3 regions of the Methylomonas sp. Uni0011 genome follow, and region 2 is predicted to be linked to each of the others. Evidence: predicted binding sites of a transcription regulator. Region 2 holds the regulator's gene; each other region holds the start of a gene.
What was found. The regulator HrcA, encoded in region 2, represses chaperone genes, less so after heat shock. The targets are predictions, from matches to a motif close to TNTTAGCACTCNNNNNNNNNGAGTGCTAANA.

Region 1 (9,953 bases), on a different contig from region 2:
TGTATTACTTCCCGGTCTTGCAACAACTCGGCGAGCCGATCCAACTGGCCACGCTTACTGGTCAGAATTTTGTGGGCCCGGCGTTCGGCATCTTCGACCAGCTCGCGAACTTCGGCATCGACCACGCGCGCCGTTTCTTCGCTGTAGTTACGCTGTTCGGTAACATCTCCGGCCAAAAACTGCAGCTGCTGGCGTTGGCCGTAAATCAACGGCCCCAGTTTTTTACTCATACCCAGGTAACACACCATGTTGCGGGCAATTTCGCTGGCTTTTTCCAGGTCGTTTTGGGCGCCGGTGGAAACGCTCTGCAACGCCAGTTGCTCGGCCACCCTTCCGGCCAGCAGTATGGCGATTTGGTCTTTCAGTTCCGCTTCGGTGGAAAGGTATTTTTCTTCGACCGGCAGTTGCAAAGTAAATCCCAGCGCCGATACGCCGCGCGGAATGATCGAGATTTTGTGCACCGGCTGGCCGGTCGGCACGTTCTCGGCAACCAAGGCATGGCCGGCTTCGTGGTAAGCCACCCGGCGTTTTTCCTCCGGGCCGAGCACACGGTTTTTCTTTTCCGGCCCGGCCATAACCCGGTCGATCGCCGCTTCGAAATCGGCCATGTTCACGGTGTCGCGGCCGGCCCGGGCCGCCAAAATCGCCGCCTCGTTGGCAATATTGGATAGATCGGCGCCGACGAAACCGGGGGTGCGCTTGGCAACGATGGTCAGATCGACGTCTTTGTCCAGTTGCATGCCTTTAGTGTGCAATTTCAGGATTGCCACCCGATCCAGTTGATCGGGCTTGTCGACCACGATTTGCCGGTCGAAACGGCCGGCGCGCAACAAGGCCTTGTCCAGAATTTCCGGCCGATTGGTCGCTGCCATCACCACAACGCCGGAAGTGGCGTCGAAACCGTCCATTTCGGTCAATAATTGGTTCAAGGTCTGCTCGCGTTCGTCGTTGCCGCCCATCACCACCGGGCCGCCGCGAGAACGGCCGATCGCATCCAGTTCGTCGATGAAAATGATGCAAGGGGCTTTCTGCCGGGCCTGTTCGAACAAGTCCCGCACCCGCGCCGCGCCGACACCGACGAATAATTCGATAAACTCGGAAGCGCTGATATTGAAGAACGGCACGCCGGCCTCGCCGGAAACGGCCCGCGCCAGCAAGGTTTTCCCGGTACCCGGCGAGCCGACCAGTAATACGCCTTTCGGCATCCGCCCACCCAGCTTTTGCAATTTTTCCGGCGCTTTTAAAAATTCGATGGTTTCCTTAAGTTCCTGTTTGGCGCTATCGGCGCCGGCTACATCGTCGAACGTAGTTTTCGAGCTTTCCTGCTGGATGCGCATTTTGTTGCCCAGATTCAGAAAACCGCGACCGCCTCCACCGGCCATTTTCGGTAACAGCCAGATCCAGATGCCGGCAAAAATCGCGATTGGAATGATCCAATTGAACAACAAGCTGCTGGCCCAGTTATCGCCGCTCCTGACCACATATTCCACCTTATGCGCCTGCAGGTTTTTGACCAACGACTCGTCCCACAGCGGTATCGTGAAAAATTGTTTGCCGATCTTTTGGTCTTCCTGCTTCAAGGTGCCGTTAATGAAGCGCTGGGTCACGACGGCATTTTCCACTTTGTCTTCATTGACCAGATTGATGAACTGGCTATACGGGATTTCCCGACCCTGGATACGTTCGCCGCCGGCAAAAATCGACAACAGGAAAATACCTAAAAGCAGATACAACCAGAATCGCGATTGCTTCGGCGCGTCGCTGCCGGATTGGCCGGCGCCATCCGCGCTTTTGGCATTAAAAGCGCGCCAACGCCCCTGTAGCCAAGCCCAGGCCGCATTCAGCCATTCGACCGCAAGCCGGTAAATCTCGCCGATTTTTTGCTTATCTATCATGACCTTCGCCCTCGTTAGTTTCTTATTCGCAAAATACTCTACTCCACTTTTACCGTATTTTATCGACTTATCAACTAGCGGCTTTCTCCGCCGTCACTCGCGCCGCGCGGTCCCATTGGTTTTTGATGATCAGCGGCTGGACGATGGCGAAAACATCCGGCGACTTCAAGTCGCCGATCGGCATTTGTCCGATCGCCGGGAAGACATATCACTCGAAGCGGCACTGTTTCTTTTGCTGAGTAATATTTAGAACGGGGTGAGCGGGCGACGCCAGCCATTCTCGGGTGACATATTGAAGCTGATAATCAGCACAGGCCGGCATCGAGGCGCCTTTCCTGTTCTAACGCTCCCTGTTTGGGGGCTTTATGGGTTTTTCAAATTTTGTTGGAATCGCTGCCGTTGACCACAGGCGCGCGGGCTTGTCCGTTTTACGCCTGGCATCGGTTAAGCTGGTTGAGGGATAAACGCCAAGAGAAATAGTTTTTCGGCGGCCGTCGATGGAATAATCGAATCGCCACCATTTGGCGCCGTTGGTCTTAACCAGCAAATACAATCCAGAACCGTTGTTTAGGCGAAAGTCTTTGTCTACTGGTTTGGCATTGCGAGCAGAAATTTATTTAAGTATTTATTTTTCAAAACGAATCCATTATTTTTTAAAATAAGCAAACACTAAAAATGCAAGCTGTTACCAATTGCCTTATCCGGAAAAATACACCAGCAGCATTGCCCCTGCGTCAAAGCGTAGCCGTCACTATGGAATACCGGAAAAGAGCTGACGAAACCCGCTTTTCGCCTCGTCGGGCTATCCGGTTAACTGAATGATATTAAAAACACTGGGATGTATGCAAACTAAATGCAAATTCAGGCATAATTTAGATTTTGCAGGAAATTATAATTTTTACCATAAAAAATATAGAAGAATTTTTGAAAATGAGTAACAACTTTAAGAAAACAAAATTTAGACTAGAGAAACTACTAAATAACGATGAACACAAAGTGGTTGTATTAAAAGGAAAATGGGGGACTGGAAAAACAAAGCTCTGGAAAGACATTTCTGAAGAAAAAACAATTTCTAGTAAAAAACCAATATATGTTTCATTGTTCGGGGTGAAGACAATAAATGAACTTAAATTGCGACTTTTTAAAGATATTTGTCAAAGCGATATAGATATTGTTGATAAGGCAATGCTAACAGGTGGCGGAATTATAGATAAATTTTTAGGAAAATTCACAGGATATTCAACAGAAGAAGGAATTCTTTTATGGCTGCCAAATCTATTAAAATACAAGTTAATTGTAATAGACGACATTGAGCGAAAGCATAAATCGCTTGATATAGATGAGCTGCTTGGATTCTTAGATGAATACTCTCAAAATCACAAAAACAGATTTTTAATTCTTATAAATACTGACAAGCTATCAGATAGCACCATATGGTCTTCTCTACACGAGAAAATAATTGATGTCGAAATTACGCTAGAACCAACATCTTCAGAGTCTTTTGATATTGCCGCAAACAAGAGATCAGACGCCTACATTTCTGAGATCAAGAAATCTATTGAAGTGTTGAAAATTAATAATATAAGAGTTATTAATAAAATAATAAATACAGTTGTTTTGCTAAGAGATGAGGCTAATGCTGACGATGATATATTAACTAATTGGATACCGAGCACCGTATTGTTAACCGCATCTCATTATCGAGCCATCGAAAATCCTCCCCCGTTTGAATATATAAAATCATCAAGCTCTTGGCGGCACTTACTTCCAGACAAAGAAAACAAACGAACGGACAATGAGATTTATTGGGATGCGCTATTGTGGAATTTAGGAATTGTTAGTTCAGACAGATTCGAGGAAATGGTTTATGACTTCCTACAGAATGGAATGCTTGACATCGAAGGCATAAAATCTCAATTTGAAATATACAAAAAGCAAAAAAATAGTTCGGATGTAGATGCCCGGCTTAGAGATTTTTTCCAAAGTGTTTATTGGGATCCTGATAAAAGCCAGTCAGAATTGTTAGAATTAGCAAATAACCTGCTAACTGTGGTTAGCATGCTCAATTACGAAACAGTTACAGCTATAGTTGAAACTGTTGAGAATATTGGAGAAACGCAACTAGCAAATAAATTTATTGATGCTTGTTTGGATAGCATAGAAAATCAAGAAAATATTGATTTTTCAGGAAGCACGCAGTTTGGGAACAAAGTTCACAAAAAAATAACTGAGAAATTGGAGGAAATTGAGCTAAAAAAAACTCAACAACTAAGTCTTATAGAAGCATTAGAAAACATTGTTTCTAATGGTGGGTGGGGGAATAGAGAAATCGCAGCTTTCAGCAACTCTACAGTCGAACAGTATGAAGCCGCATTAAAGCAGCTTACAAAAGAAAAGCTACGTATATTCTTTAATAAGCATATTAAGTGGATAAATTCCGAAAATGACAACTGCTTTTCAGTTGGGGCCAAAAACTTTTTATCTGCTTGTCGTAATATTTATTCAAATGACCCGACAAGCAGGCTTTCCAGAATTATATACTGGCGTTTTGATGCCTCCAATTTAACTGAAAGACTTAAGTAATAACAAGACAATATAGTGCTCAATATTTTGTAGTAACTCAGCAACAACTTTCAAATAAAATTAAACTGTCCAAATTGCATGCAAAAGACTAGAGCAACCTCTCGTAATAATCTAAATGATGCAAAAACAGTGGCAGTTCTATATTGCCAGTGTCTGAACACAAGCGAATGTGAAGCTACCTTTTTAGTGTCACTTGGTTTTAAACATTGGCTAAATCCTCCCGTAAAATCTACGGCACAACTAGCAATTAATCTATTAAGAAGTTTGAGCAAGAAATAGAGAGAAGAGCTCATGTTGGAAAGCTCGAATACCGTACTTTATTTGACAACACTTAAATTTTTTCGTGTTACCGAAGGCCTGGTCTTGGTCGAATACGTCCAAGTCGTTGGCGCCGGCTTTGGCTTGCAGGGCGATGTTTTTTTCACGCTCCTGCTTTGCGAGTTGAATTGCAGCGTTGTTTAGCGCGGTGGCGGCTTGGCTGGCCGATTCCAAAGCCAAGGTTTCCCCCGGATTCAGAAAGCTGGCGGCCGGACGGTCGCTGCGCTGGCGGACATCGGGCAAGCCACCAAAACTATCGGCACTGGGTACTGTGAGGGCCATGTTTATTTCTCCAAAATTGCGAGCGACGTTCAGCGTCGCCAAAAGGGTGAATAACTGATATGGCTTTTTGAAATTCGGATAAAACCAAGCTTAATCAGTGGCTTATTGATTATAAGGCCGGTTTTAAAACTCGATTTTTGCCTTCGAGAATGGCGCGCATGCGCCGCAAGGCAATGGGCTGCCGGCCGTGTATCGTCTCGGCTCAGGCGCAGCGCCTGGCTGATCGTCGGATGCGAGAAACGGCTTTCTGCGCGGCAGGGTGAGAGGTGGTAAAAAATTGGTTTTTACGCGAAAAACCTTGTCAAGTCTTTTTTTGCGTAATTGAGATTTTATCGGTCGGCGCTGCCGCTTTCGGCCAAGGTGCCGCTTGGGCTACAATCATCCGAGAGGTGTTGATGGGGCTAGCTGTGTCATCCCTGTCCAATGCGCCGGTAATGTCTGTCCTGGTATCGGCGGCGCCTCTCTTCATTTTCCGTTTTGCAGTCGTCCGGCACCCAGGCTTTAATCAATTTTCCCGCGCCAGTTCTTCGCCAGTCTCAATCAAGCGGCTAGCAGTTTATACAGGGTCGGCCGGCTGATGCCATAGGCTTTGGCGACGGCGCTTTTCTCTTCGCCGGCTTCGATCCTCGCTCTTATCTCGGCAGCCTGCTCGGCGGACATTTTTGCCGGCGCGCCCAACTTCCGCCCGTGCGCCTTGGCCGCTTCGAAGGTGAGGTGCTCCTTTTAAAACTTGACCGAGACACCTTTTCCGGTGAACTGCTCAATAATGTTTTGCAGGTCTTTCAGATTGCGCGCTAGACGGTCTATCGAATGCACGTGTAACACGTCGCCTTCGCGTAAGTGGTTATTGATGATTGGCAAACCGGCTTCGAGGCGTTTTTGATTTTCGACGGTTTGCTGTTTGTCGACTTTGGCTTGCTTTCTGATCGCGCCGGGATTAATGCAGCTGGCGAGATTGCTTCTGGCTTCCTCCGCTTTTCGGCGGGCGTTTTCAAGAGTGACGTCAGGATAAACGCCAAAGCCTAAGGTGTTTTGTTTGCCTTCGAATCGGTAGTAGAACATCTATCGCTTGGCACCGTCTTTTTTGAACAGTAGCACCAACCGCCGCCATCACTGATTTTATAATCCTTTTCCTTTGATTTTGCTGCCCTATAGACTGTGTCTTTATTCAGATTTATCGCCATTCTGTTGTACCGGTGTTGTACTGGCCCACAGTTTTAGCGGCTAAATTTACCAGTACAACAAATTTTGGTGCATAAGGTGGGCTTTGGCTTGATTTCTTTGGACAATAAAAAACCCGCTAAGCCTTGAGGCTCGCGGGTTTTTAAATTTCTTTGGACTACCTTAGATAGGTAGGTGGTACCGAGGGTCGGAATCGAACCGACACTCCCGAAGGAACCGGATTTTGAATCCGGCGCGTCTACCAGTTTCACCACCCCGGCAAAGAAAGCGTCATTATACTGAAATATTCAGAAATGACAAATGTTTTTTTATCAAGCTTCTAATGTCACCGCCGCTCGGAGTTTCTTCATCGCGTTTTGCTCAAGCTGCCGAATCCGTTCTGCAGATACTTGATACCGATCGGCAAGCTCGTGCAATGTAGCTTTTTCTTCGACCAACCACCGGCTAGCCAGAATATCCCTGCTTCTTTCGTCCAGCCCCGCCATGGCATCCATCAGCAGCTCTTCCTTGCGACCTTCCCAGTCGCTGGCTTCGAGCATTAATGCCGGGTCGGCGCCGTGTTGTTCCAGGTAGGCAATCGGGGCCTGCACCTGATCTTCGCTATCGTCGCCAGTGGGCTCCAGCCCCACGTCGCGACCGTCCAGCCGCCGCTCCATCTCGTAGACGGTTTTGACGTCTACGTCCAGATTTTCGGCAATCGCTTCGGCATCTTCCCGCGTTAGATAGCTCAATTCCTTTTTGAATTTACGTAGATTGAAAAACAATTTACGTTGCGCTTTGGTTGTGGCGACTTTGACGATACGCCAGTTCCGGATCACATATTCGTGGATTTCGGCTTTGATCCAATGGACCGCGAACGACACCAGACGTACGCCCATGTCGGGGTCGAATCGTTTGACTGCCTTCATCAAGCCGATATTACCTTCCTGCACGATATCGGCCATCGGTAGACCATATCCGGAGTACCCGCGCGCCACGTGGGCGACAAACCGCAGGTTCGTCATCACCAATTCGCGCGCTGCTTCCAAATCACCACGATCGCGGTAACGTAAAGCCAGTTCCTGCTCCTGTTCGGCGCTGAGCTTGGGCATCTGCGCAATCAGGTTCAAGTATGAATCAAAAGTCCCAACCGACAAATTGATGGGTAAAGCCAAGCTGTTACTCATATCTTCCTCGATTTTTCTGAAAAATTAGACATGCCCGAATTCTAGCACTCGTTTAACAAGAGTGCTAATAATTTAACAATTTCTATATATATCAGTTGGATAAACCATTTTCCGGCTTCTATCGCGGTTTGCATTCGCCTTTACGGGCTCACGACAAACTCGTTAAAATGACTGGACGCTTAGCTTTTATCAGCGTTCTCGCAAAAAATCTAAAACCTCAACTCGCAACCGAACATGTCCGCCAACGATAACAGCACCGCCGCGCCTAATTTCATTCGCCATATTATTGCCGCCGACTTGGCCTCCAACAAAAACCAGGGCAAGGTTGCCACCCGCTTCCCGCCAGAGCCTAACGGCTATCTGCATATCGGCCATGCCAAATCGATCTGTCTGAATTTCACTCTGGCACTGGAAAACAAAGGCACCTGTAATTTGCGCTTCGACGACACCAATCCGGAAAAGGAAAGCGTCGAGTACATGGAGTCGATCGAGCGCGACGTCGCTTGGCTTGGATTCAAATATGCCGGCAAATTCCACGCCTCGGATTATTTTGAACAGCTCTACGACTACGCGGTGCAGCTGATTAAACAAGGCGACGCTTATGTCGACAGTTCCAGTTCAGAACAAATGCGCATGGACCGCGGCACCTTGACCCAACCGGGCAAAGAAAGCCCGGACCGCAACCGCAGCATCGATGACAACCTGGATTTATTCCAACGCATGCGCGCCGGCGAGTTCAACGACGGCCAATATGTGCTGCGCGCCAAAATCGATATGGCGTCACCGAATATCAACATGCGCGATCCGGTGATCTACCGCATCCGCCGGGTGCACCACCACCGCACCGGGGACGCATGGTGCATCTACCCGATGTACGACTACACCCATTGCTTGTCTGACATGCTGGAAGGTATCACCCACTCGATCTGTACTTTGGAATTCGAAGACCATCGACCTTTGTACGACTGGGTGTTGGATAAATTGAACACACCTTGCCATCCGCAACAAATCGAATTCGCCCGCCTGCAACTGGAATACACCATCGTCAGCAAGCGCAAACTGCTGCAACTGGTCACCGAGAAGCATGTTTCCGGCTGGGACGATCCGCGGATGCCGACCATTTCCGGCCTACGCCGCGCCGGTTTCACCCCGGAAGCGATTCGCGATTTCTGCGAACGGATCGGCGTGACCAAAAACGATTCCTGGATCGAGATGGGGGTGTTGGAAAACTGTATCCGCGAAGATTTGAACGAACGCGCACCACGAGCTATGGCGGTGTTGCGACCACTGAAAGTGACGCTCAGCAACTGGGAAGACGGCAAAACCGAAACCTACCAGATTGCCAACCATCCGCAAAAACCGGAAATGGGTAGCCGCGAAGTGCCGTTCGGCAAAGTCATATTGATCGAACAAGACGACTTCATGGAAAACCCGCCCAAAGACTTCAAACGCCTGGTGCCGGGCGGCGAAGTGCGCTTGCGCGGCTCTTATGTCATCAAATGCGATGAAGTGATCAAAGACGCTGCCGGCAGCGTTGTCGAACTCATTTGCAGCTACGACCCCGCAACCTTGGGCAAAAACCCGGAAGGCCGCAAAGTCAAAGGCGTCATCCATTGGGTATCCGAGGCGCATTCCATCCCGGCGGAATTGCGTTTATACGACCGCTTGTTCAGCAACCCCAACCCGGACACGTTGGACAATTTCCTGGACGGCATCAATCCCAACTCACTGGAAATTCTTAGCGACTGCCGCCTGGAAGCCAGCTTAGCCAAGCCGGCACCGGACACGCGCTACCAATTCGAACGCACCGGATATTTCTACCTGGACGACCTGGATAGCAAAGCCGGCAAATTGGTATTCAATCGTACCGTGACCTTACGCGACAGCTGGGGAAAATAAGGGCCTGCCGATGTCGGACCGATTGCAACCCTTGATGCAGCATCTGGCGCAATCGACCGGACAAAATCTGGCCGAAGCTCGCCTGACTAACGTCGGCGGCGGCGACATCAATTCCGCTTATCGGTTACAAAGCCAGGGTATCGACTGGTTTATCAAACTTAACCGAGCGGAATTGGCCGACATGTTTGCTGCCGAAGCCGTCGGCTTGACCGAATTGGCCGGTATCGGTGCTGTCCGCATCCCGAATGTGGTCTGCCATGGCCAGCATCAGCAATACGCCTACTTGGTTTTGGAATACATCGAACTGCGCTCCTTGTCAGCCGGTGCTGCCGCACTATTCGGCGAACAACTGGCCCGCATACACCTCCAACCGCAAGCCTACTTTGGCTGGACCATCGACAACACCATCGGCTCAACTCCTCAATACAACCCGAGGCATCATGACTGGATGGAATTTTGGCGCGACCAGCGCCTGGCCAAGCAATTGCAACTTGCCGCCGAAAACGGCCATCGCGGCACACTGCAAAAACAGGGGGAAAAACTTCAGGAACGGCTAAACAGCCTATTCGACAGCTATCGACCGCAACCATCCCTGTTGCATGGCGATTTATGGGGCGGCAACGCTGCC
Region 2 (9,953 bases):
TTTTTCATCGCTGCTGACTTGGTCGCCCAATTCTTTCAGCGATTTTTCGGTGGCGTGAATCATGCCTTCCGCCGAGTTGCGGGCCGAGACCAGTTCTTTCAGCTTACGGTCTTCGTCGGCGTGGGCTTCGGCGTCCTTGATCATGCGTTCGACTTCGTCGTCCGACAAACCGCTGGAGGCTTTAATCACGATGGATTGTTTTTTGCCGGTGGCTTTGTCTTTGGCCGAGACGTTCAAGATACCGTTGGCGTCGATGTCGAACGACACTTCGATTTGTGGGATGCCGCGCGGTGCCGGCGGAATGTCCTGCAAGTCGAACCGGCCCAACGATTTATTGCCGGATGCCATTTCCCGCTCGCCTTGCAACACATGCACGGTGACCGCGGTTTGATTGTCGTCCGCCGTCGAGAAGGTTTGCGAAGCGTTAGTCGGGATCGTGGTGTTCTTCTCGATCAATTTGGTCATTACGCCGCCCAGGGTTTCGATACCCAGCGACAACGGAGTCACGTCCAGCAGCAACACGTCTTTAACGTCGCCGCCCAATACGCCGGCCTGAATTGCTGCACCCAACGCCACGGCTTCGTCAGGGTTGACGTCTTTGCGCGGTTCTTTGCCGAACAATTCCTTAACGAAAGCTTGCACTTTCGGCATCCGGGTTTGACCGCCGACCAGAATCACGTCGTTGATTTTTGCTGTGGAAATGCCGGCGTCTTTAATCGCCTGCAGACATGGGCCCTTGGTGCGCTCGATCAGATCGTCGACCAGCGATTCCAGTTTGGCGCGGGTCAGTTTGACGTTCAAGTGTTTCGGACCGGAGGCATCGGCGGTGATGTACGGCAGATTGATGTCGGTTTGTTCAGCCGAAGACAATTCGATTTTGGCTTTTTCCGCTGCTTCTTTCAGCCGTTGCAAAGCCAAAGGATCGTTGTGCAAATCGATGCCGGTGTCTTTTTTGAACTCGCCGGCCAGGAAATCGATGATGCGCAAGTCGAAGTCTTCGCCGCCCAGGAAGGTGTCGCCGTTGGTCGCCAATACTTCGAATTGGTGCTCGCCTTCGATTTCGGCGATCTCGATGATGGAAATATCGAAAGTACCGCCGCCCAAGTCATAGACCGCGATGGTGGTGTCGCCTTTCGGTTTGTCCATACCGAACGCCAACGCTGCCGCAGTCGGCTCGTTGATGATGCGTTTGACGTCCAGACCGGCGATGCGGCCGGCGTCTTTGGTGGCTTGACGTTGCGAGTCGTTGAAATACGCCGGTACGGTGATGACCGCTTCGGTGACTTCTTCACCCAAAAAGGCTTCGGCGTCTTTTTTCAGTTTCATCAACACCCGGGAAGACACTTCCGGCGGCGCCATTTTTTTACCGTGGCATTCCACCCAGGCGTCGCCATTGTTGGCTTCCATGATTTTGTAAGGCACCATTTTGATGTCTTTTTGCACCGCGTCTTCTTTGAAACGACGACCGATCAAACGCTTGATCGCAAACAAGGTGTTTTCCGGATTGGTGACCGCCTGACGCTTGGCGGATTGGCCGACCAAGACTTCGTTATCGTTGGTAAAGGCGATAATGGAAGGCGTGGTGCGGGCGCCCTCGCTATTTTCGATGACCCGCGCGGTGCCGTTTTCCAGTACGGCGACGCAGGAGTTGGTGGTTCCTAAATCGATACCGATCATTTTGCCCATTGAAATTCTCCAGACTTGAATAAGAGGTAAGTTAAAAAGTTGTTAGCGATATGCGGTTGATCGTTGGATTTTCAAGCCTGCTCATCGATTTTTGCACTATCGGCGGGTTTGTCGGCGGCCTTGGCCACCACCACCATGGCCGGGCGTAGCAACCGGCCGTTTAAAACGTAACCTTTTTGAAATACGTTCAATACCGAATTCGGTTCGGCCGTTTCGCTGGGCTGCATCACCATGGCCTGATGGAATTCAGGATTGAACGGCTGGCCCAACGGATCGATGGTTTCGATATTGAACTTGGCAAACACCGATTCGAATTGTTTGACGGTCAGCAAGCTGCCCTCGCGCAACTTGACCACTTCCGGGCTGTCGCCGCTGGCGGCCTGAATGCCCAATTCCAGACTGTCCAGCACACTGAGCAATTCTTTAGCGAATTTGGCCAAGCCGTATTTACGTTCGTCGTCCAAATCCTTTTGTACCCGTTTTTTCAAATTCTCCATTTCGGCTTGGGTCCGCAACGCTTTATCCAGATTAGCCGCCGCCTGTTGTTGAGCTTGTTCCAATTGCTGGCGTAAGGACTCGATACCGACCGTCTCTTCGCCTGCCGTTTCTTCTGCCGCCGCTTCTTCGAAGGCAGGCTTGGTTTGCTCCAATACCTCGGCGATCAATTCGCTATCGGGTTGCTGTTCGTGACTCGATTGCTGGTGACTCATAGTTTCTCCATGGTTCTAATTTTTTGAGTTGGGCTAACGATAAGGGCTTTTATTTCGGATTCAAGGCCGCGCCCAATAATTTTGCGGTTACGTCGACGAACGGAATCACCTTTTCGTAAGCCATCCGGGTCGGGCCGATCACGCCGAGCACGCCGACCACTTCGTCGTTGACCGAATACGGCGCGGTCACCAGGCTGCAACGCTCGAACACGCTATAGCCGGACTCTTCGCCGATAAAAATCTGAACGCCGTCGGCCTGCAGACATTGGTCCAACAAATGGATTACCCCGTGTTTTTGGCTGAAGGCTTCGAATAACTGTTTGAGCCGCTCCATGTCTGACAGCTCGGAAAAACCCATCAAATTGGTTTCGCCGCTCAACACATAATCGTCGTTGGGCTGCTGCGCGAAGGCCAATTGCGCCATATTCACCGCATCGATCATGCCCTGGTTGACCGAATGCCGATCTTTTTCCAGGTCCTTCACCACTAATTCCCGAATCTTGGCCAGACTGCGGCCGGAGAAAACCGAGTTCAAATAATTGGCAGCCTGCTGCAATTCGGCCGCAGAGAATTGTTTTTCGGTGTGGATGATCTTGTTATGAACTTCTTCGGTGTCGGTGACAAAAATCACCAGAATCCGGGTGCTGGACATCGGCAAAAATTCGATGTGCCGTAACGAAACGCTGTCGCGGCGCGGCAAAGTGACCACCCCGGCCATTTTGGTGACGTCGGACAACAGCTTGGAGGCCTTGCCCAATAGATCGCTGGCCGTCTCGGTCTCGCTATGCAACCCAGCCTGTAACTGGTCGAGTTCGTTGGAAGCCAAAGGTCTGACAGTCAGCAGACTGTCGACGAACAGACGGTAGCCGCTGACCGTCGGCACCCGCCCGGCGGAGGTATGCGGCGAATGGATCAAGCCCATCTCTTCCAAATCCGCCATCACGTTGCGGATGCTGGCCGGACTCAATTTCAAATTCGGGTCCTTGGAGAGCAAGCGCGAGCCGACCGGTTGGCCGTCTTGGATATAACGCTCCACCAGGGTTTTTAGCAAATAAAGCGATCGTTCGTTTAAATCCTGTCCGCCAGCCACATTCGATACCTTCAAAATTCGTTAGCACTCCACATTGCCGAGTGCCAGCAGCAAAGCTATCAGTTGCCCAAAACCTTGTCAATGTCGCTAAATCCTCGCCGACACCCGACAGAACCGGCGGTGGGCCGCATTTTTGGCGGCAGCGTCGATTTCCAGCCGATCGGCGTCAGACAAAGTGGCCGCTCTTATCTAAACTTAGCGCTCCTGACTGCTGACTCGCCCCGACCGATGCCTTTCATTCCGAAACGCCAGACCGATTATCGCTTGCACTGTCCGCGACACCCGGCTGCGAGCGGAAGCACTGGGCCGACTTAAGGAAAACGCGTGGACGCCAAAAAACACATCCTATTTGTCGATGACAACGAAAATGTGATTAGCGGCATTCAACGTCAACTGCGACCTTACCGCGAACAATGGAGCGTGTATTTCGCCACCTGCGGCAAACAAGCCTTGGAGATCATGCAGCATCAACCCATCGATTTGATCGTCAGCGACATGATGATGCCGGAAATGCGCGGCGACGTGTTGTTGAAACGGGTGGCCGACATCTACCCTGCTACGGTGCGTATGATCCTTAGCGGCTACGCCGACGAAGAAACGTTGAGTCGTGGCCTGGAAGTGGCTCACCAGTATTTGACCAAACCCTGTAGTGCCGAAGTATTGCGGGAAGCAATCACCCAAGTTTTCAAAACCCAGGATTACGTCAATAACCCGCGGATCGCGGCGGAAGTCGGCGAAGCCAGCCATTTACCGAGTTTGCCGAAAATCTACCACGACCTGAACGCCGCTATTGCCGACGAACGCGTCACCAACTTGCAAATCGCCGAAATCTTCGCCAAGGACATGGTGCTTTCCGCCAAGCTGCTGCATCTGGTCAATTCGCCGTATTTCGGTCTGCAACGCACCGTATCGAATCTGACCGACGCAATTAATCTGATCGGCCTGAAAAAACTCAACAGCCTGGTGTTATCGGTCCATATCAAGACCGCCTTCCCCGTCAGCGACCCGGAAATGGAGCGCTACATGGAATACCTGTGGCAAGACGCCAGCCGGGTTGCAGAACTGGCAAGGCTGATCTCACTATCGGAACAGCAAACCGGTGACAAGCCGGATCAGGCCTATGTCGGCGGGTTATTGCACAACATGGGTTTGCTTATTTTCATGTCGCGCGGCGGGGACAAATTCAAAATGCTCCGGGAGCAAACCACCCGCAGCAACACCCCCGTGGCCGCACTGGAAACTGAGATTTTCGGTTTTACCCGCTCAGCTGCGGCAGCTTACGTCTTGAGTTTATGGAAAATTCCTGCCCTGATCGTGGAATCGATCTTGTGGCAAAACGCGCCGAGCGAATCCGAATACCAGACGGTCAATGAGTTAACCGCAGTGCATGTTGCAGCTTGCCTGGCAAATCCGACAGAACGGCCGGGCAACGACCGCTTGTTCGAGATGCAGTTGGACGAAAGCTACCTGCAGCGAATCGGCCGACTGCATCGCCTCGCCGATTGGCAGACGCTGGCCGAAAAAGTAACCGCGTTCTTCGAAAAAAAATAGGAGCGAGCAATGGCGGACAATACACCGGAAAAAATTCTGTGCGTCGACGACGAAAACAACATGCTCCAATTGTTTAAACGCACTTTGGGCCGCCAGTTCGACTTATATACCGCCAGCTCGGCCACAGAAGCTTTGGCGATACTGCGCCGCGAATCCGATATCGCTGTGATTATGTCGGATTACGCCATGCCCGGAATCAACGGTTTGGATTTTCTGAAGCAGGCCGGGGAATTGTCGCCCGACAGCGTGCAAATCATACTGACCGGTAATATCGAACTCGACATCGCGATCAAAGCGATTAACGACACCCATGTCTTTCGCTACTTACCGAAACCCTGCCCGCTGGAAGTGACTAGAAAGGTCATCGGCGACGCAATTGCACAATACAATCTGGTCATTTCCAGACGCCAGTTAAGCATTCAACTCGAGCAGAAAAATCAGGAATTGCAGCAACGAAATGCCGAATTGGCGGAAAAACAGGCGCTGCTGGAACACGAACTGGAAGCAGCCAAAATCGTCTGCAGCAAGTTCGGTAAATACGGCTACCAAGTACCGGACGGATTGGAGTTTTTTCTATCGGCCAAAGACGGGGTCGGCGGCGATTTTATCTTGAACGCCGTCAGCCGCGACGGCCAGGCTTTTTACCTGATGCTGGGCGATTTGACCGGCCACGGTCTGCAATCGGCCCTGGGCGGTTTGCTGGTCACCGAGATTTTCGACCAGCAATGTTTGGATCATCCGCCATTGGAAGAACTCGTCGGTATCATTAACCGGAAAATGTGCCGCAAATTGCCGACCGGTTTATTCTGCGCGGCATCGCTGATTAAACTGGATTTGGCAACCGGCCGGTTTCGGGTATGGAATGGCGGCATGCCCGATATCTTCCTGTTCGACAGCTACGGCAAGCTCATAGAAAACTTGCATTCCGCCAATCTGCCGCTCGGCATTGTCTCCGGCAGCGGCTTGACCGACAACATCTCCGAATACGATATCAGCGGAATCGAATCGATTTTTGCCTACAGCGACGGGGTCACCGACCAAATCGGCAACGATCTGAGTTTGTTCGGTGCCGACAGGCTGCAACAGGCATTGACGGACACCCCGCCCGGCATGCGCCGGATCGACCATGTAGCCGAACGCTTGCACCTACATCGCCAGCAACAGTCGCAAACCGATGACATATCGATGGTTGACATCCATCTGCCAAGCATCCAACGGGCACTGACCCGCTAACGACCGATAGCGCCTGCCGGCCGCATTGTGGATTAAACTGAATCTAAGCCAATTCGGATTTTAAGTATGTTTATCGAAACCGAAGACCATTCCAGAATTTTGATCGTGGACCCCGATCCTGCTTTACGCGACGAGCTCGACTTGATGTTCAATGGCGACACGGCCGCGTCGCTGCAGAACGCTACCGAAACCCTGAGCTACATTTTTCAGGGCCGTACCGGCGGAACCGCGGCTGAAGCGGATATTTGTCTCGGCCTGGAATCGGACAAGCCTTACCAATTGATCTTTGTCGAAAACGAATTGCCGGATGGCGAAGGCATCGAGTTAATCCGCCGTCTGTGGCTAATCGATCCCAATTTGCACGCGGTACTCTGTAGCAGCGGACCAACCTTGAATTGGCAGCAAGTGGTCGCCAAACTCGGCGAAAGCGACCAGTTATTGATCTTGGAAAAACCGTTCAGTGCGCTGGAGTTGCGCCAGATAGTTCACGCCGTGTTACGCAAGTGGCAATTGAACCGGCAATCGCAACACATCATGCGCTACATGGACCAACAAATCGAGCTGCGCACCCAAGCGATCGAGCAAGCCAACAAAAACCTGCTGCAAGCCGAAAAACTGGCGGCGGTAGGCCAGCTTGCCGCCGGCATCGCCCATGAAATCAACACGCCGGCCCAATACGTCGGCGACAACATCAAAGCCATCGGCGACTTTTTCGGCAGCATTACCCGTCTGCTGGAACAGTACCGCAAACTATTATCGGCCCAGGCAGATAACAGCCCACTGATCGACGCCCTGGAGCGTAAAGAAGATCTGGCGTTTATTCTGGAAGACGCACCGTTAGCCATCGAACAATCATTGGAGGGGATATCGCAAATCGTCCGTATCGTCCAAGCGATGAAAGGTTTTTCCCACAGCGGCCAAAGTAATGCCGGCTGGATTAACGTCAATCTGGCGCTGGAGAATACGTTGCTGATCGCCCGCAACAGCTACAAATATATCGCCGAGATCGAAACCGATTTTGCCGAGGTGCCGAATATAGAATGCTTCCCCGGCGAACTAAACCAGGTGTTTTTGAACATCGTTATCAACGCGGCTCAAGCGATCGAGGATGGCGAAACAGGCCACGGCCGGATTCGGATCAGCACTGCAAGCGTCACCGATGGCGTCGAAATCCGGATCGCGGATAACGGGCCTGGCATTCCTGAGCCGCTTCAAGACCGAATATTCGATCCGTTTTTTACGACCAAAGATGTCGGCAAAGGCAGCGGCCAAGGTTTGTATATCGCTCACCGCATCATAAATCAGCAGCACGGCGGCTCGCTGAGTTTCGTCAGCGCAGCCGGCCAAGGCACCACCTTCCTGATCCGACTGAACCGGCAACTGCCCAAGTAAGCTGATTGCCGGCCGGTTTGCTTGATTATTCCTGCAATACGAAGCGTTTGCGTTCTTCGGCAGTTTTGCCCAATGCCTTAGCCATCCAAGGCGGCGGCGCGTCGAACACTTTCTGAAACTCGCGCAATTGATCGGTCGCTTCGATCACGTCCGGAATCTTGATCGGGTAAATGTCGGCGCGGATCACTTTAGCCGCTGCCGGACCACCGATCGATTGCACGAACAGCACGTGGCAATCCTTGATCAGTTCGGCGCGAAACAGGTTTTTATCCTCGGCCGCGTCGGCATCGACGGTGGAACGGATATCGACCAAGCGCATATCGTCGCGCGACAATTGGTATACCAGGAAGCGGATGCAGGAGCCGAAATGGCCGTTCAATGAAGCGCCGCTGTTGGAAGCAATCGCGACCCGAATCGACTCCGGCAAATCACCGTCTTTGTACGGTTGAATTTCCGGCAAGCCCTCGTCACCATCTTCTTCGCCCCAAAGATAACGCACGGCCAGTTTGATATTGGCCAAGCCGATATCGATGTCCTCGCCGTCCTCCTCGCCGTCGTGGCTGCCGATTCCGGTCTTTAAATTGGTGACGGTGATCGTCTTCAATTTCTCGTCCGACAGCGGCGAGCCGGCCTTTTCGTGCAAGATGCCGATTAGCGTTGCGATATCGACTCCAGGCAGCACCCGCGACGCCAACGCAATCCGCAACGCCAAATCTCGTGATAATTGTTCCATAGCCTTACCTTTATAGTTTGTGCTGCTCTTTCCAGTCGGCGTAACCGCCGGCCAGACTGTAAACCGCTTGAAAGCCGAAATCGCCGAACATTTCCGCCAAATGTTCGCTGGCGTGGCCGTAATAGCAGTAAATCAGCAAGGGCTTGGTCTTATCGCCCTTTCTGAGCAGGGAATCGCGCAATTGTTCGTGTACATGCATGGCGTTGTCGATATGACCGGCCCGGTAATCCTTCAGATCGCGGCAATCTAAAATCATCGGTTGCTGTTCGGCTATCAAATGTTCCGATTCGGCAACCGAAACCGTTTTAAAGTTTTTCATGCTCGCTCCCGACCTGGATAAAGCCGGTTTACACCGGTCCGTAGCTGGCTTCGCGCTTGACTTCGATGGTTTTGCTTAAAGCCGTTTGGTAGTCCACCGTCTCCGCCTTAAATTTAAAATCTTTGGCGGCTTCATATACCGTCACCACCTTGTCTTCGGCAGATTGACCTTTCAGGTCGGCCTTTTCGATGTACAGCAATTCCATGGTTTCGTTCCAGACCATGCCTTCGCTGTAGGGCACTAATTTGAATTTGACACCGCCGATTTCGACTTCCAAATTGCTGCCAATATTTTCGACGTACACCAAAGCCAGGGTTTCAGGAGTCAAACCCGCTTTGTACTTTTCTACGAACACTTGCAGTGAGTCGAGCTTATAAACCACGCCGTTGACGAACAAGATCTTCTCGTTATCAGCCAGCATCGCCGCTTGATGAATCAACAACTTCGGCGGATTACGATCGTTAGGATTGGTGGCGCCTTCGCGCATAGCGCCTTCTACCAACACCAGATCGCCGCGCCAGGCGGATACTCCGGCCGTACTGGTTTTGCCGAGCACGGAAGTAATAGTCAAAAGGCCTTGGCTGTCGTAGCTCTCGAGTAACATCGGGAAAGTCTCCTGTCGGATGAATGAAATCGTATTACTGTGCTGCAAAGCAAGAGGCTTGCCAGCTTGCCAAATCCTTATCATTCTTAGGATTATTCAAAGACAGCCGCATTTCTGCAGCGGAAAAACAAGCCAATTCAGCCGGCCTATGACCGACATTGTCGCAAACACGACATCACACCAGAACCTTTGCCGAAGTTTATGTAAGGTTTGCGACCAGGTTTTGCATGAAACCGCTGCGGCAACAGCCTGGGCCCGGCCAGCTTGATGTCGTTTACTCGGCTTCGATTACCGACACTGTGACGGCAACTTCTTGATTCCTGCCTGCGGGGTCTAGCCCGGTCGGCAGCTGTTCCAACATGGAATATCAAAATAATGAGCCCCTCCCAAACGACCGATGACGCCGCCGCAACGACTATCTCGCCTAACCGCGGCCTCGGGCCCGATTTCTTTGATCCGGCGGTGATTATTACCAAGCCGGAAACATACTATTCTCATTCTTCGTTATTTACGCAAAGATATAACGATGAGTAAGCTAATACCGTACTTAACCAAACCAGAGCCACAAACAGGGCGCCCGAAACAAATGGACTTAGACGTACGCTTGATCGGGCAACGGATCAACTTCGATGAAT
Region 3 (9,953 bases), on a different contig from region 2:
CGAATTCGACAGCGGCGCGAAATCCAAAACGCCGGACCTGAAAAGCGTATCCCTTGACCACGCTGCCCCTGCGGATCGGGACGAACCGACTGTCGACGACAAACATATCGAATCCTTTGATTTCAATTTAGATTTCGCCGCGCCGGGAGTGGACGAGAAACCCCAATCCGCCGCCGTCAGCGACGACCTTGCGCTGGAGACCATAGAATTCTCCAGCATTGCCGACGACGAGCCGCAAACCGCAGACAGCTCGTCCGCTGCAAACGCCAGCATCGATAGCTTCGATTTTAATTTCGAGCTGGAAGCGCCAAAAACAGCTAAGTCCGAGCAGGTTGCCGACAATGGACTGGCATCTGCCGAGGAATCGACGCTGGATATTGAAGGTTTCGATTTCAGCGACGTGGTTACGGAAGTGACGCAAGCTGAACCAGCAGCAGCGGAGCCGGTTGTAGCCGATATCGAAAGCTTCGATTTTAATTTCGATGCAGACCTAGCGGCTCCCGAGTTGGCAAGCACTGCCCACAAAGCCGATTCGCCGCTGAATCTGGAATCGGAATTAAAACTGGAAACATTCGACTTCTCCGACTTCGACAGTCTGAGTCCGAAAACAGCCGAAACCGGGGACACGGCTAAATCCGACGCAATAGACGATTTCAATTTCGAATTTGATTTCGACGCGCCGATTATCAGCTCCGGCAGCGACGACAAATTCGAAGTCGGCGTATCCGATCTGACCGACATGGACGAGTACGAAACCAAAATCGACTTGGCAAAGGCCTATATCGACATGGGCGATTTGGACGCGGCAAAAACGATTGCCGAAGACGTGCTAGCCAAAGGTTCCAAGCAACAACAGCAGGTGGCGCAGGCCTTGTTGGACGAATTGAAATAACCCGGAACTGTTTCGCCCGTTTATTCCGCCGCCAGAGCTGTAGCAGCCGCCGTTTAACCGGCGGCCAACGATTGCAATACCGCAGCCTGATTGTTCAACAACCACACCGATTTTTGCTTCAACGCCTCGAAATGCTGGTCGGCCTGTGCCAATTGGTTGGACAGCAAGGCCTGCTCCAGACTTTCGGTCACGGTCCGACAATCGGCAAAATCGAAAAAACAAAAGGTACCGTGCAATTTATGCACAATTTCCCACGCTTGCTGATTAGCCGATTCACCTAAAAGGCGTTCGATATCGGCCAATTGGACCGGCAATTCGGCAAATAACTTGCCGATCAACATTTGGCTGAGCGGCTTGTTATCACGGGTTTTGCCCAACAATTGCCGGGCGTAATAATCCACACCAACGTCTTCCGCTTGCCACCGTTCCAAGATTTCCTGCAGCCGCGCCAAACGGATCGGCTTGACCAGATAATCGTCGAATCCGACCGCCAATGCCTGTATACGCTGACTTTCCTGCGCATGGGCAGTGACGGCAACGGCCGGCGTCTGGCAGTTCGGACCTGACTGGGAGCGCAACCGACTGATTAAATCGAAGCCGCTCAGAAACGGCATATTCAAATCCAGAAATAGCAGGCTAAATCGGTGCTGCTCCAATAAACTCCACGCCTGGCGGCCGTCGCCGGCCAACATCACATCCTGAGTCCATTGCGACAATTGCTCGCAAAGCAGCCAAAGATTGGTTTCGTTGTCGTCGGCTATCAATATTTTACAGTCAGCAGCCATGGTTAAATCCGCTATTGCGCCGTCCGGCTCAAGTCGATTGGAAAGCTCAGTTTAATTTCGGCCGATCTGGAATTCAATTCGCCCGCAGACTGCAAGCATAAAAAAACCCCGGTTCCTTACGGAGACCGGGGTTTCTGGCCAAAGCCGGGATGAATTACATCATGCCGCCCATGCCGCCCATGCCGCCCATATCAGGCATTGCCGGGCCTTTGTTGTCGCTTGGCGCGTCAGCGATCATCACTTCGGTGGTGATCATCAGACCGGCAACGGAAGCGGCGTTTTGCAGCGCTGAACGAGTCACTTTCGCCGGGTCCAGAATACCCATCGCGATCATGTCGCCGTATTCGCCGGTTGCGGCGTTGTAACCAAAGTTGCCACTGCCTTTTTTGACTTCGTTCAGAACGACCGAGGCTTCATCGCCGGCATTGCTGACGATTTGACGCAAAGGCTCTTCCATCGCGCGACGCAGGATGCTGATACCGACATCTTGGTCGTGGTTGATGCCTTTCAGGCCTTCCAGAGCAGACAGGGCACGGATCAGCGCAGTACCGCCGCCGGCCACCACACCTTCTTCAACCGCAGCGCGAGTTGAATGCAGGGCGTCTTCGACGCGGGCTTTTTTCTCTTTCATTTCCACTTCGGTTGCGGCGCCGACTTTGATGACCGCAACACCGCCAGCCAGTTTGGCCAGACGTTCTTGCAGTTTTTCACGGTCGTAATCGGAAGTCGCTTCGTCGGCTTGAGCGCGGATTTGCGCAACACGGCCTTTGATTTGGTCTTCGTTACCAGCGCCATCGATGATGGTGGTGTTTTCTTTGTTGATTTGGACGCGTTTTGCAGTACCCAATTGGCTGATGTCGGCTTTTTCCAGAGACAAACCGACTTCTTCAGAAATCACCACACCGCCGGTCAGCACAGCAATGTCTTCCAGCATGGCTTTACGACGATCGCCGAAGCCTGGGGCTTTAACCGCAGCCACTTTAACGATACCGCGCATGTTGTTGACCACCAGAGTAGCCAAAGCTTCGCCTTCGACGTCTTCAGCGATGATCAACAAAGAGCGACCGGATTTGGCCACGCCTTCCAGAATCGGCAACATTTCGCGGATGTTGGAGATTTTTTTGTCGTACAGCAACACGAAAGGATCGTCCAATTCGACGCTCATGCTTTCTTGTTTGTTGATGAAGTATGGTGACAAATAGCCGCGGTCGAATTGCATACCTTCGACGACGTCCAAATCATTATCCAGACCGGTGCCTTCTTCAACGGTGATGACGCCTTCTTTACCGACTTTTTCCATCGCTTCGGCGATGATGTCGCCGACAGATGCATCGGAGTTAGCTGAAATAGTACCAACTTGAGCGATGGCTTTGCTGTCGCTGCACGGAATAGAGGCCTCTTCGATGGCTGCAACCGCTTTAGTTACCGCCAGATCGATACCGCGTTTCAGGTCCATCGGGTTCATGCCCGCTGCGACTGATTTCAGGCCTTCGTTGACGATGGCTTGCGCCAGCACGGTTGCAGTGGTGGTACCGTCACCGGCCACGTCTGAAGTTTTGGACGCCACTTCTTTAACCATTTGCGCGCCCATGTTTTCGAATTTGTCTTTCAATTCGATTTCTTTCGCAACAGACACACCGTCTTTGGTGATGGTCGGTGCGCCGAAACTTTTGTCCAGCACGGCGTTACGGCCTTTAGGGCCCAGGGTTACCTTAACCGCGTTCGCCAGAATGTTGACACCGGCTACCATCAAAGCACGGGCGTCGCCACCGAATTTCACGTCTTTTGCTGCCATTTTTTAATTCCTAAATATTTAAAGAGATTGAAAAAGATAAATGAGGTGAATAGGGCTTAGCCCAAGATGCCCATGATGTCTTCTTCGCGCATGACGATATATTGCTCGCCATCGACTTTAACTTCGGTGCCGGAATATTTACCGAACAATACTTTGTCACCGACTTTGACTGCCATAGGACGTACCTGGCCGTTGTCTAACGGTTTACCTGAGCCAACAGCCAGCACTTCACCTTCGCTCGGTTTTTCGGCGGCAGAACCCGGCAGCACGATACCGCCAGCGGTTTTGGTCTCTTCCTCAACACGTTTTACGACTACACGGTCATGTAACGGACGAATTTTCATCAATGTCTCCTCGATTAATAAAGTTAAAGGTTAAAACTGATAAGCTTTTTAAAAAGCCGACCGCTCCAGAGCGGACAACGCGTTTTTTAAACAACTTGCAATTTATTAGCACTCTCCAATAACGAGTGCTAATAATATCCGGGTTTTGCACTCTGTCAAGCTCTTTGGCATCATCTGCGGCCCAGCCACCACTATCCGCGTTATGAACGACGAACAACTGCTCCGCTACAGCCGGCAGATCATGCTGCCGCAAATCGACATCACCGGTCAGCAAAAACTGCTGGACGCCAAAATCCTGATCGTCGGTGCCGGCGGCCTGGGTTCGCCGGCCTCGATGTATCTCGCCGCTGCCGGTGTCGGCAGCATTACCTTGTACGACGACGATCAAGTGGACCTGAGTAATTTGCAGCGGCAAATAGCCCACGACACAGCCGATATAGGGTTGGATAAAGTAATTTCAACCCGGCAGACGCTGGAAAAAATTAATCCGGAGGTGGCTGTGATGGCGCACAAGCAAAGGCTAGCTGGCGCCGAATTGCGGCACGAAGTCGAATTAGCCGACGTGGTGCTGGATTGCAGCGACAATTTCGCCACCCGTTTCGCCATCAACCAAGCCTGCGTAGAACAACGGACCCCGTTGGTATCCGGCGCCGCGATCCGTTTCGAGGGCCAAATCAGCGTGTTCACGCCCGGCCGCAACCAAAGCCCGTGCTACAACTGCCTGTACCAAAGCGACGGCGAAGAGTTGCAAAATTGCGCCAGGAACGGCGTGGTCGCCCCGATCACCGGCATCGTCGGCAGCATGCAGGCGCTAGAGACGATAAAATTGCTGACCGGAATCGGCGATCCGTTGACCGGACGCTTATTGATGCTGGACGGCCTGAGTATGGAATGGCGCACCATGCGGTTAAAGAAAAACCCGAGTTGCCCAACCTGCGGCGATACGGCCGGCGGACACGCATAAAAAAGCCGGGATAACCCCGGCTTTTACCGATCACTTTGGCGGCTCAGCTTTTGCCAAGTTTGCCTTTGACCGCGTCAATCGCTTTGGCCACCGCGTTCAACACCGGCGATTCGCTGTCGCCGTGCGGCTCAATGTCGCCGAACGGCTCGCCGTTTTTCATCGTGTACATATAAATGAAATACCCTAACGGTGCGAACGCGAAGATGGCAATAATCAGCATCAAAACCACCAGTTCGATAACTCCGCCCATAACTACCTCCAACTATTTGTTTTTATTTTAATTTAGAATAAGGCCACAGGCCTCGGTTACGGACTATAACCCCATAACTAACAAGGAACAAGCAGAAGATGACGATTGTCAATCCGAAGCGCATGCCGGCCCGAATCGGCGCCGAAAAACCGCGCACAACCCCTCTGCCACAACCGTTTTTCTGAGACCATGAAGCAAAATCCGCAACCCCTTTGGCATAACCTGGCGCCGGAGCAGTTACTGTCGCAACTGGACGTGCAACTCGGCGCCGGCCTGTCCAGCCAAACCGCCCAGTCCAGACTGGAAGAAGCCGGCCCCAACCGCCTGACGCCGCCGCGCGGCAAAGGCCCGTTGCGCTTACTGCTCAGCCAATTCCACCAACCGCTGATTTACATCCTGCTGTTTTCAGCCGCCACCACCGCCTTCCTGGAAGAATGGGCCGACAGCAGCGTCATATTCGGCGTAGTGCTGGTCAACGCCATCATCGGCTTCATCCAGGAAGCCAACGCGCTGAAAGCGATCAATGCCCTCGCACAAACCCTGAACGTCAGCGCCAATGTACTGCGCGACGGCCAACGTCGCACAATAGCCGCCGCCGACCTGGTGCCCGGAGACTTGGTTTATCTGCAATCCGGCGACAAAGTACCGGCCGATTTGCGACTGCTGCAAACCCGTGAACTGAAAATAGACGAAGCGGCTTTGACCGGCGAGTCCGTGCCCGCCCAAAAACAAGCCCAGACCTTACCCGCCGCGACCTTATTGGCCGACCGTACCAATATGGCTTATTCGTCGACGCTGGTCAGTTACGGCAGTGCCTTGGCAGTAGTAGTCGGCACCGGCGACGACACCGAAATCGGCCGCATCAACCGTTTGATCGCGGCGGCCGAACCGCTGGAAACGCCGTTGACCCGAAAAATGAGCCAATTCAGCCAATTGCTGCTGTGGGCCATCGTCGCCTGCGCGGCGCTGACATTTGCCGTCGGCGTCTGGCGCGGCGAAAGCGCACTGGATATGTTCATGGCCGCCGTCGCATTGGCGGTCGGCGCGATTCCGGAAGGCTTGCCGGCGGCGCTGACCATCACGCTGGCGATCGGCGTCTCGCGCATGGCCAAGCGTAACGCGATCATCCGCAAACTGCCCGCAGTGGAAACCTTGGGCAGCACCACGGTGATTTGTTCGGACAAAACCGGCACGCTGACCCAAAACCAGATGACAGTGCAATTCGTCTATGCCGGCGGCGAACAGTTCGCCGTCAGCGGCAGCGGCTACACGCCGGACGGCGAATTTCACGCGGCCGGCCAACCGGTCGATGCCCAACAAAAACCGGCTCTGCTCGAATGTTTGAAAGCCGGGCTGCTGTGCAACGATGCCCGTTTGATCGCCGATGTCGACAGTTGGCGGATCGAAGGCGACCCGACCGAGGCGGCGTTGTTGGTCTCCGCCCACAAAGCCGGTTTGCACCACGCCAGCGTCAGCAACGGCCACCCGCGGCTGGACGCCATTCCGTTCGAATCGCAATACCAGTTCATGGCCACGCTGCACCACAATCTGGCGCTGGACGAACGCCACGTTTACTTGAAAGGCTCGCTGGAAAGCTTGCTCGACCGTTGCGACCGCGCATTTTCCGCCGATTTGCAACCGGTTCCGCTCGACAAAACCCAACTGCAACGCCAAGTCGAAATCCTGGCCGCGCAAGGACTGCGCGTCCTGGCCTTCGCCCGTACCGACCACGGCGACGATGCCGTCGACCACAGCGAAGTCCGCAGCGGCCTGACATTTCTCGGCCTGCAAGCGATGATAGACCCGCCGCGGCCGGAAGCGGCCCGGGCGATAGCCGCCTGCTACCGGGCCGGCATCGCCGTAAAAATGATCACCGGTGACCACCCGGTCACGGCTTTGGCAATCGCCAAGCAGCTCGGCATGCGCCACAGCGAAAAAGCCATCACCGGCAGCGAACTGGAAAATTACGCCGAAGCCGACTATCTGCAGCAGGTCGAACATTGCAGCGTTTACGCCCGCATCGCCCCGGAGCAAAAACTGCTTCTGGTCCGCGCCCTACAAGCCAAAGGCCACGTCGTGGCGATGACCGGCGACGGCGTCAACGACGCGCCAGCCTTGCGTCAGGCCAACATCGGCGTAGCGATGGGGCTGGGCGGCACCGAAGTCGCCAAGGAAGCGGCAGCCATGGTGCTGACCGACGACCATTTCGCGACGATAGAAGCCGCCGTCGAAGAAGGCCGCGGCGTGTTCGACAATCTGGTGAAGTTCATCGCCTGGACCCTGCCGACCAATCTCGGCGAAGGCCTGGTCATCACCGCAGCGGTATTCGCCAACGTGGCATTGCCGATCACGCCGCTGCAGATTTTGTGGATCAATATGACCACGGCCGTGCTATTGGGATTGATGCTGGCCTTCGAACCCAAGGAACCGGGCTTGATGCAGCGTCAGCCGCGCAATCCGGAGCAGCCGATCCTGACCCGGCACTTGCTGTTTCGGATTTGCTTGGTCGGCGTGCTGTTGCTGGCCGGCGCCTTCGGCTTGTTCGAATGGGAATTGACGCAGCAAGCAACCCTGGCCAAAGCCCGCACGGTCTCGGTAAACGTGTTCGTGTTCGGCGAATTGTTTTATTTGTTCAATTGCCGTTCTTTACGTTATTCGATGTTTAAAGTCGGCGTATTTTCCAATCCCTGGGTCTTGGTCGGCGTCAGCGCCATGATCGCCCTGCAGTTATTGTTCACCTACTGGCCGGTCATGCAGCAATTGTTCGGCAGCGCGGCGATCGGCCAGGACGAATGGCTATTGATTTTGGCGGTCAGCCTGGCGATTTACGCCATCGTCGGCCTGGAAAAGTTACTGCTGCGCCGCTTCGGCCGCCGCCGTTGACGCTGTCTGCAATGCCGACAACAGCAAGGCCAAACTATCCAACGACTGTTTGACCTCCGCGTCCCGGGCTTCGGTCTGGGCGCGGACGATAGCGCCGTCTATCGCGACCGCCGCCGCTTGCGCCAGCGCATCGCGCTGAGGCGTATCAACCAGCAATTCCCGAATCGCCATCGCCATGTCCTGCTTATGGCTCTGGCAAATCTCGACGACATCCGGCAACGCGCCGCCCAGTTCGGCAACGCTATTGATAAATGCGCAGCCGCGGTAAATCGGCTTGCGGAACCATTCCGCCATCACCTCGACCAGCGGCAATAGCCCGCTTCCCGCATAGCCGCCATGGCGCCGGATCGCGTCGGCAAACCATTCCAACCAGATCCGGTGCCGGTAATCCAGAAACGCCCGAATCAAAGCGTTCTTGCTCGGAAAGTGGCGGTAGAACGTGACTTTGGTAACGCCCGACTCGGCAATCACTTTATCGACGCCGGTGGCGCGAATACCTTCGCGGTAAAACAAGTCGTGCGCCGCCAACAAAATTCGCTCGCGCGCGGGTAAGTCGGAAGCGGTTTTCGATGAATCCATGGCCATGGCTCGATTGTAGACAACTCTGTCTACTATTGCTACCATGGCCATGTAGACAAACCTGTCTACACAATCCTCATCTTTCGGGAGCGCACTATGGAAACCAAACCACCCCTTCCCCCGTTTACCGCCGAAACCGCCGCGCAAAAAGTGCGGATGGCCGAAGACGCCTGGAACAGCCGCGATCCGGATCGGGTCGTGCAGGTCTATACCGAACACAGCCGCTGGCGCAATCGCGCCGAGTTTCCGGTGGGCCGGCAACAGATCAAAGAATTTTTGCAACACAAATGGGCCAGGGAACTGGATTACCGGTTAATCAAGGAGTTGTGGGCCTTCAGCGATAACCGCATCGCGGTTCGGTTTGCGTACGAATGGCGCGACGACGCCGGTAACTGGTTCCGCAGTTACGGCAACGAAAATTGGGAGTTCAACGAATTTGGCCTGATGCAGCGCCGCTTTGCCAGCATCAACGATTTACCGATCACAGACAACGAGCGCCTGTTTCACTGGCCGCTGGGCCGCCGTCCCGACGAGCACGCCGGTTTGACCGATTTGGGTTTGTGAATTGTTGATAGAGGCGAATCTATTCGCCTTTCCCAAACAAAAAGGGACGGTTAAACCGCCCCTGCCGTTCTTCTAAGGCGAAAACGACTTAGTGACTAACGTCGACCTTGCCGCCTTTGGGCTGGCCGATCTCGCCCAGCATTTTGTTGAACCAGTCGGCATCGATATTGAACGGCTTGCCGCCTTTGATGCGCGGGAATTCGATCGCCCGCAGCACGTTGCCGTTGTCTTCGTCGTGGCCGATCACGCCGGATTCGCGGCGGAAGGCGCATTCGACCGCCAAGTCGGCGCAGGATTTGATCAAGCGCATGTCGTCGACGTTGGACGCGGCGGCACGGGCAAAGTAACCGGATTTTTGCACCAGAGTTTTTTCGGCGCCGACCATTTGCGAGAATTGCTCACCGAACCATTTGCCGGGGTTGACCGCATCCAGTTTGATGTGGCCGAAGGCGTCGCGCGGCACTTCCTGGCCTTTGGCCTGCATTTCGGCGACGATGGACTCGACGCCGGCACCTTCGGAAACGAAGATGTTGACGCAATCGACTTTGTCCATCACCTCGCGCAGACGCTTGGCTTCGGCTTCCAGATCGATCGCCATTTCCGGGACGAACACGGCGTGGACTTCATAAGATTCGCGGCTCAGTCCCAATTCCGGCAGCCACTCGGCTTTATCCAGCAGTTTACGGTATTCCTGGGCGGTGGCGGCGGTCAACCAGCCGCAGTTGCGGCCCATCACTTCGTGGACGATCAGCATGCGCGGGTTGGCGTTGTTCTCGGCCACCACGTTCATGAAGTAACGCGCGCCTTGCTCGGCAGCGGTCCAAGCCCCCAAAGATTGTTTGATCGGGAATACGTCGTTGTCGACGGTTTTCGGCAAACCAATCACGGTCAGGCCAT

Region 1: rpoH (RNA polymerase sigma factor RpoH) is a predicted target of HrcA. The motif match lies at 7,466-7,496, and genes of this name have one in related genera.
Region 3: groES (co-chaperone GroES) is a predicted target of HrcA. The motif match lies at 3,920-3,950, and genes of this name have one in related genera.

What each region holds. Positions count from the first base shown of each region.
Region 1 is NZ_JBVVNO010000027.1:18,557-28,509, reverse strand. Features, by position in the region: gene ftsH (ATP-dependent zinc metalloprotease FtsH) at 1-1,895, opposite strand, end outside; partial or broken gene AC0IM9_RS19370 (hypothetical protein) at 1,966-2,091, opposite strand; gene AC0IM9_RS19365 (Arm DNA-binding domain-containing protein) at 2,236-2,508, opposite strand; gene AC0IM9_RS19360 (hypothetical protein) at 2,826-4,478, shown strand; gene AC0IM9_RS19355 (ogr/Delta-like zinc finger family protein) at 4,533-4,757, shown strand; gene AC0IM9_RS19350 (hypothetical protein) at 4,734-5,120, opposite strand; gene AC0IM9_RS19345 (helix-turn-helix domain-containing protein) at 5,619-5,738, opposite strand; gene AC0IM9_RS19340 (Arm DNA-binding domain-containing protein) at 5,802-6,140, opposite strand; tRNA gene AC0IM9_RS19335 (tRNA-Leu) at 6,436-6,520, opposite strand; gene rpoH (RNA polymerase sigma factor RpoH) at 6,572-7,426, opposite strand; gene AC0IM9_RS19325 (glutamine--tRNA ligase/YqeY domain fusion protein) at 7,661-9,325, shown strand; gene AC0IM9_RS19320 (fructosamine kinase family protein) at 9,336-9,953, shown strand, end outside.
Region 2 is NZ_JBVVNO010000001.1:450,033-459,985, forward strand. Features, by position in the region: gene dnaK (molecular chaperone DnaK) at 1-1,686, opposite strand, end outside; gene grpE (nucleotide exchange factor GrpE) at 1,758-2,396, opposite strand; gene hrcA (heat-inducible transcriptional repressor HrcA) at 2,446-3,486, opposite strand; gene AC0IM9_RS02045 (HDOD domain-containing protein) at 3,811-5,037, shown strand; gene AC0IM9_RS02050 (SpoIIE family protein phosphatase) at 5,047-6,270, shown strand; gene AC0IM9_RS02055 (sensor histidine kinase) at 6,337-7,662, shown strand; gene AC0IM9_RS02060 (dinitrogenase iron-molybdenum cofactor biosynthesis protein) at 7,688-8,395, opposite strand; gene AC0IM9_RS02065 (rhodanese-like domain-containing protein) at 8,406-8,714, opposite strand; gene AC0IM9_RS02070 (hypothetical protein) at 8,743-9,318, opposite strand.
Region 3 is NZ_JBVVNO010000004.1:26,954-36,906, forward strand. Features, by position in the region: gene AC0IM9_RS07325 (FimV/HubP family polar landmark protein) at 1-892, shown strand, start outside; gene AC0IM9_RS07330 (Hpt domain-containing response regulator) at 946-1,677, opposite strand; gene groL (chaperonin GroEL) at 1,832-3,472, opposite strand; gene groES (co-chaperone GroES) at 3,529-3,816, opposite strand; gene AC0IM9_RS07345 (HesA/MoeB/ThiF family protein) at 4,019-4,780, shown strand; gene AC0IM9_RS07350 (hypothetical protein) at 4,824-5,030, opposite strand; gene AC0IM9_RS07355 (cation-transporting P-type ATPase) at 5,220-7,913, shown strand; gene AC0IM9_RS07360 (TetR/AcrR family transcriptional regulator) at 7,881-8,492, opposite strand; gene AC0IM9_RS07365 (nuclear transport factor 2 family protein) at 8,589-9,056, shown strand; gene AC0IM9_RS07370 (pyrophosphate--fructose-6-phosphate 1-phosphotransferase) at 9,145-9,953, opposite strand, start outside.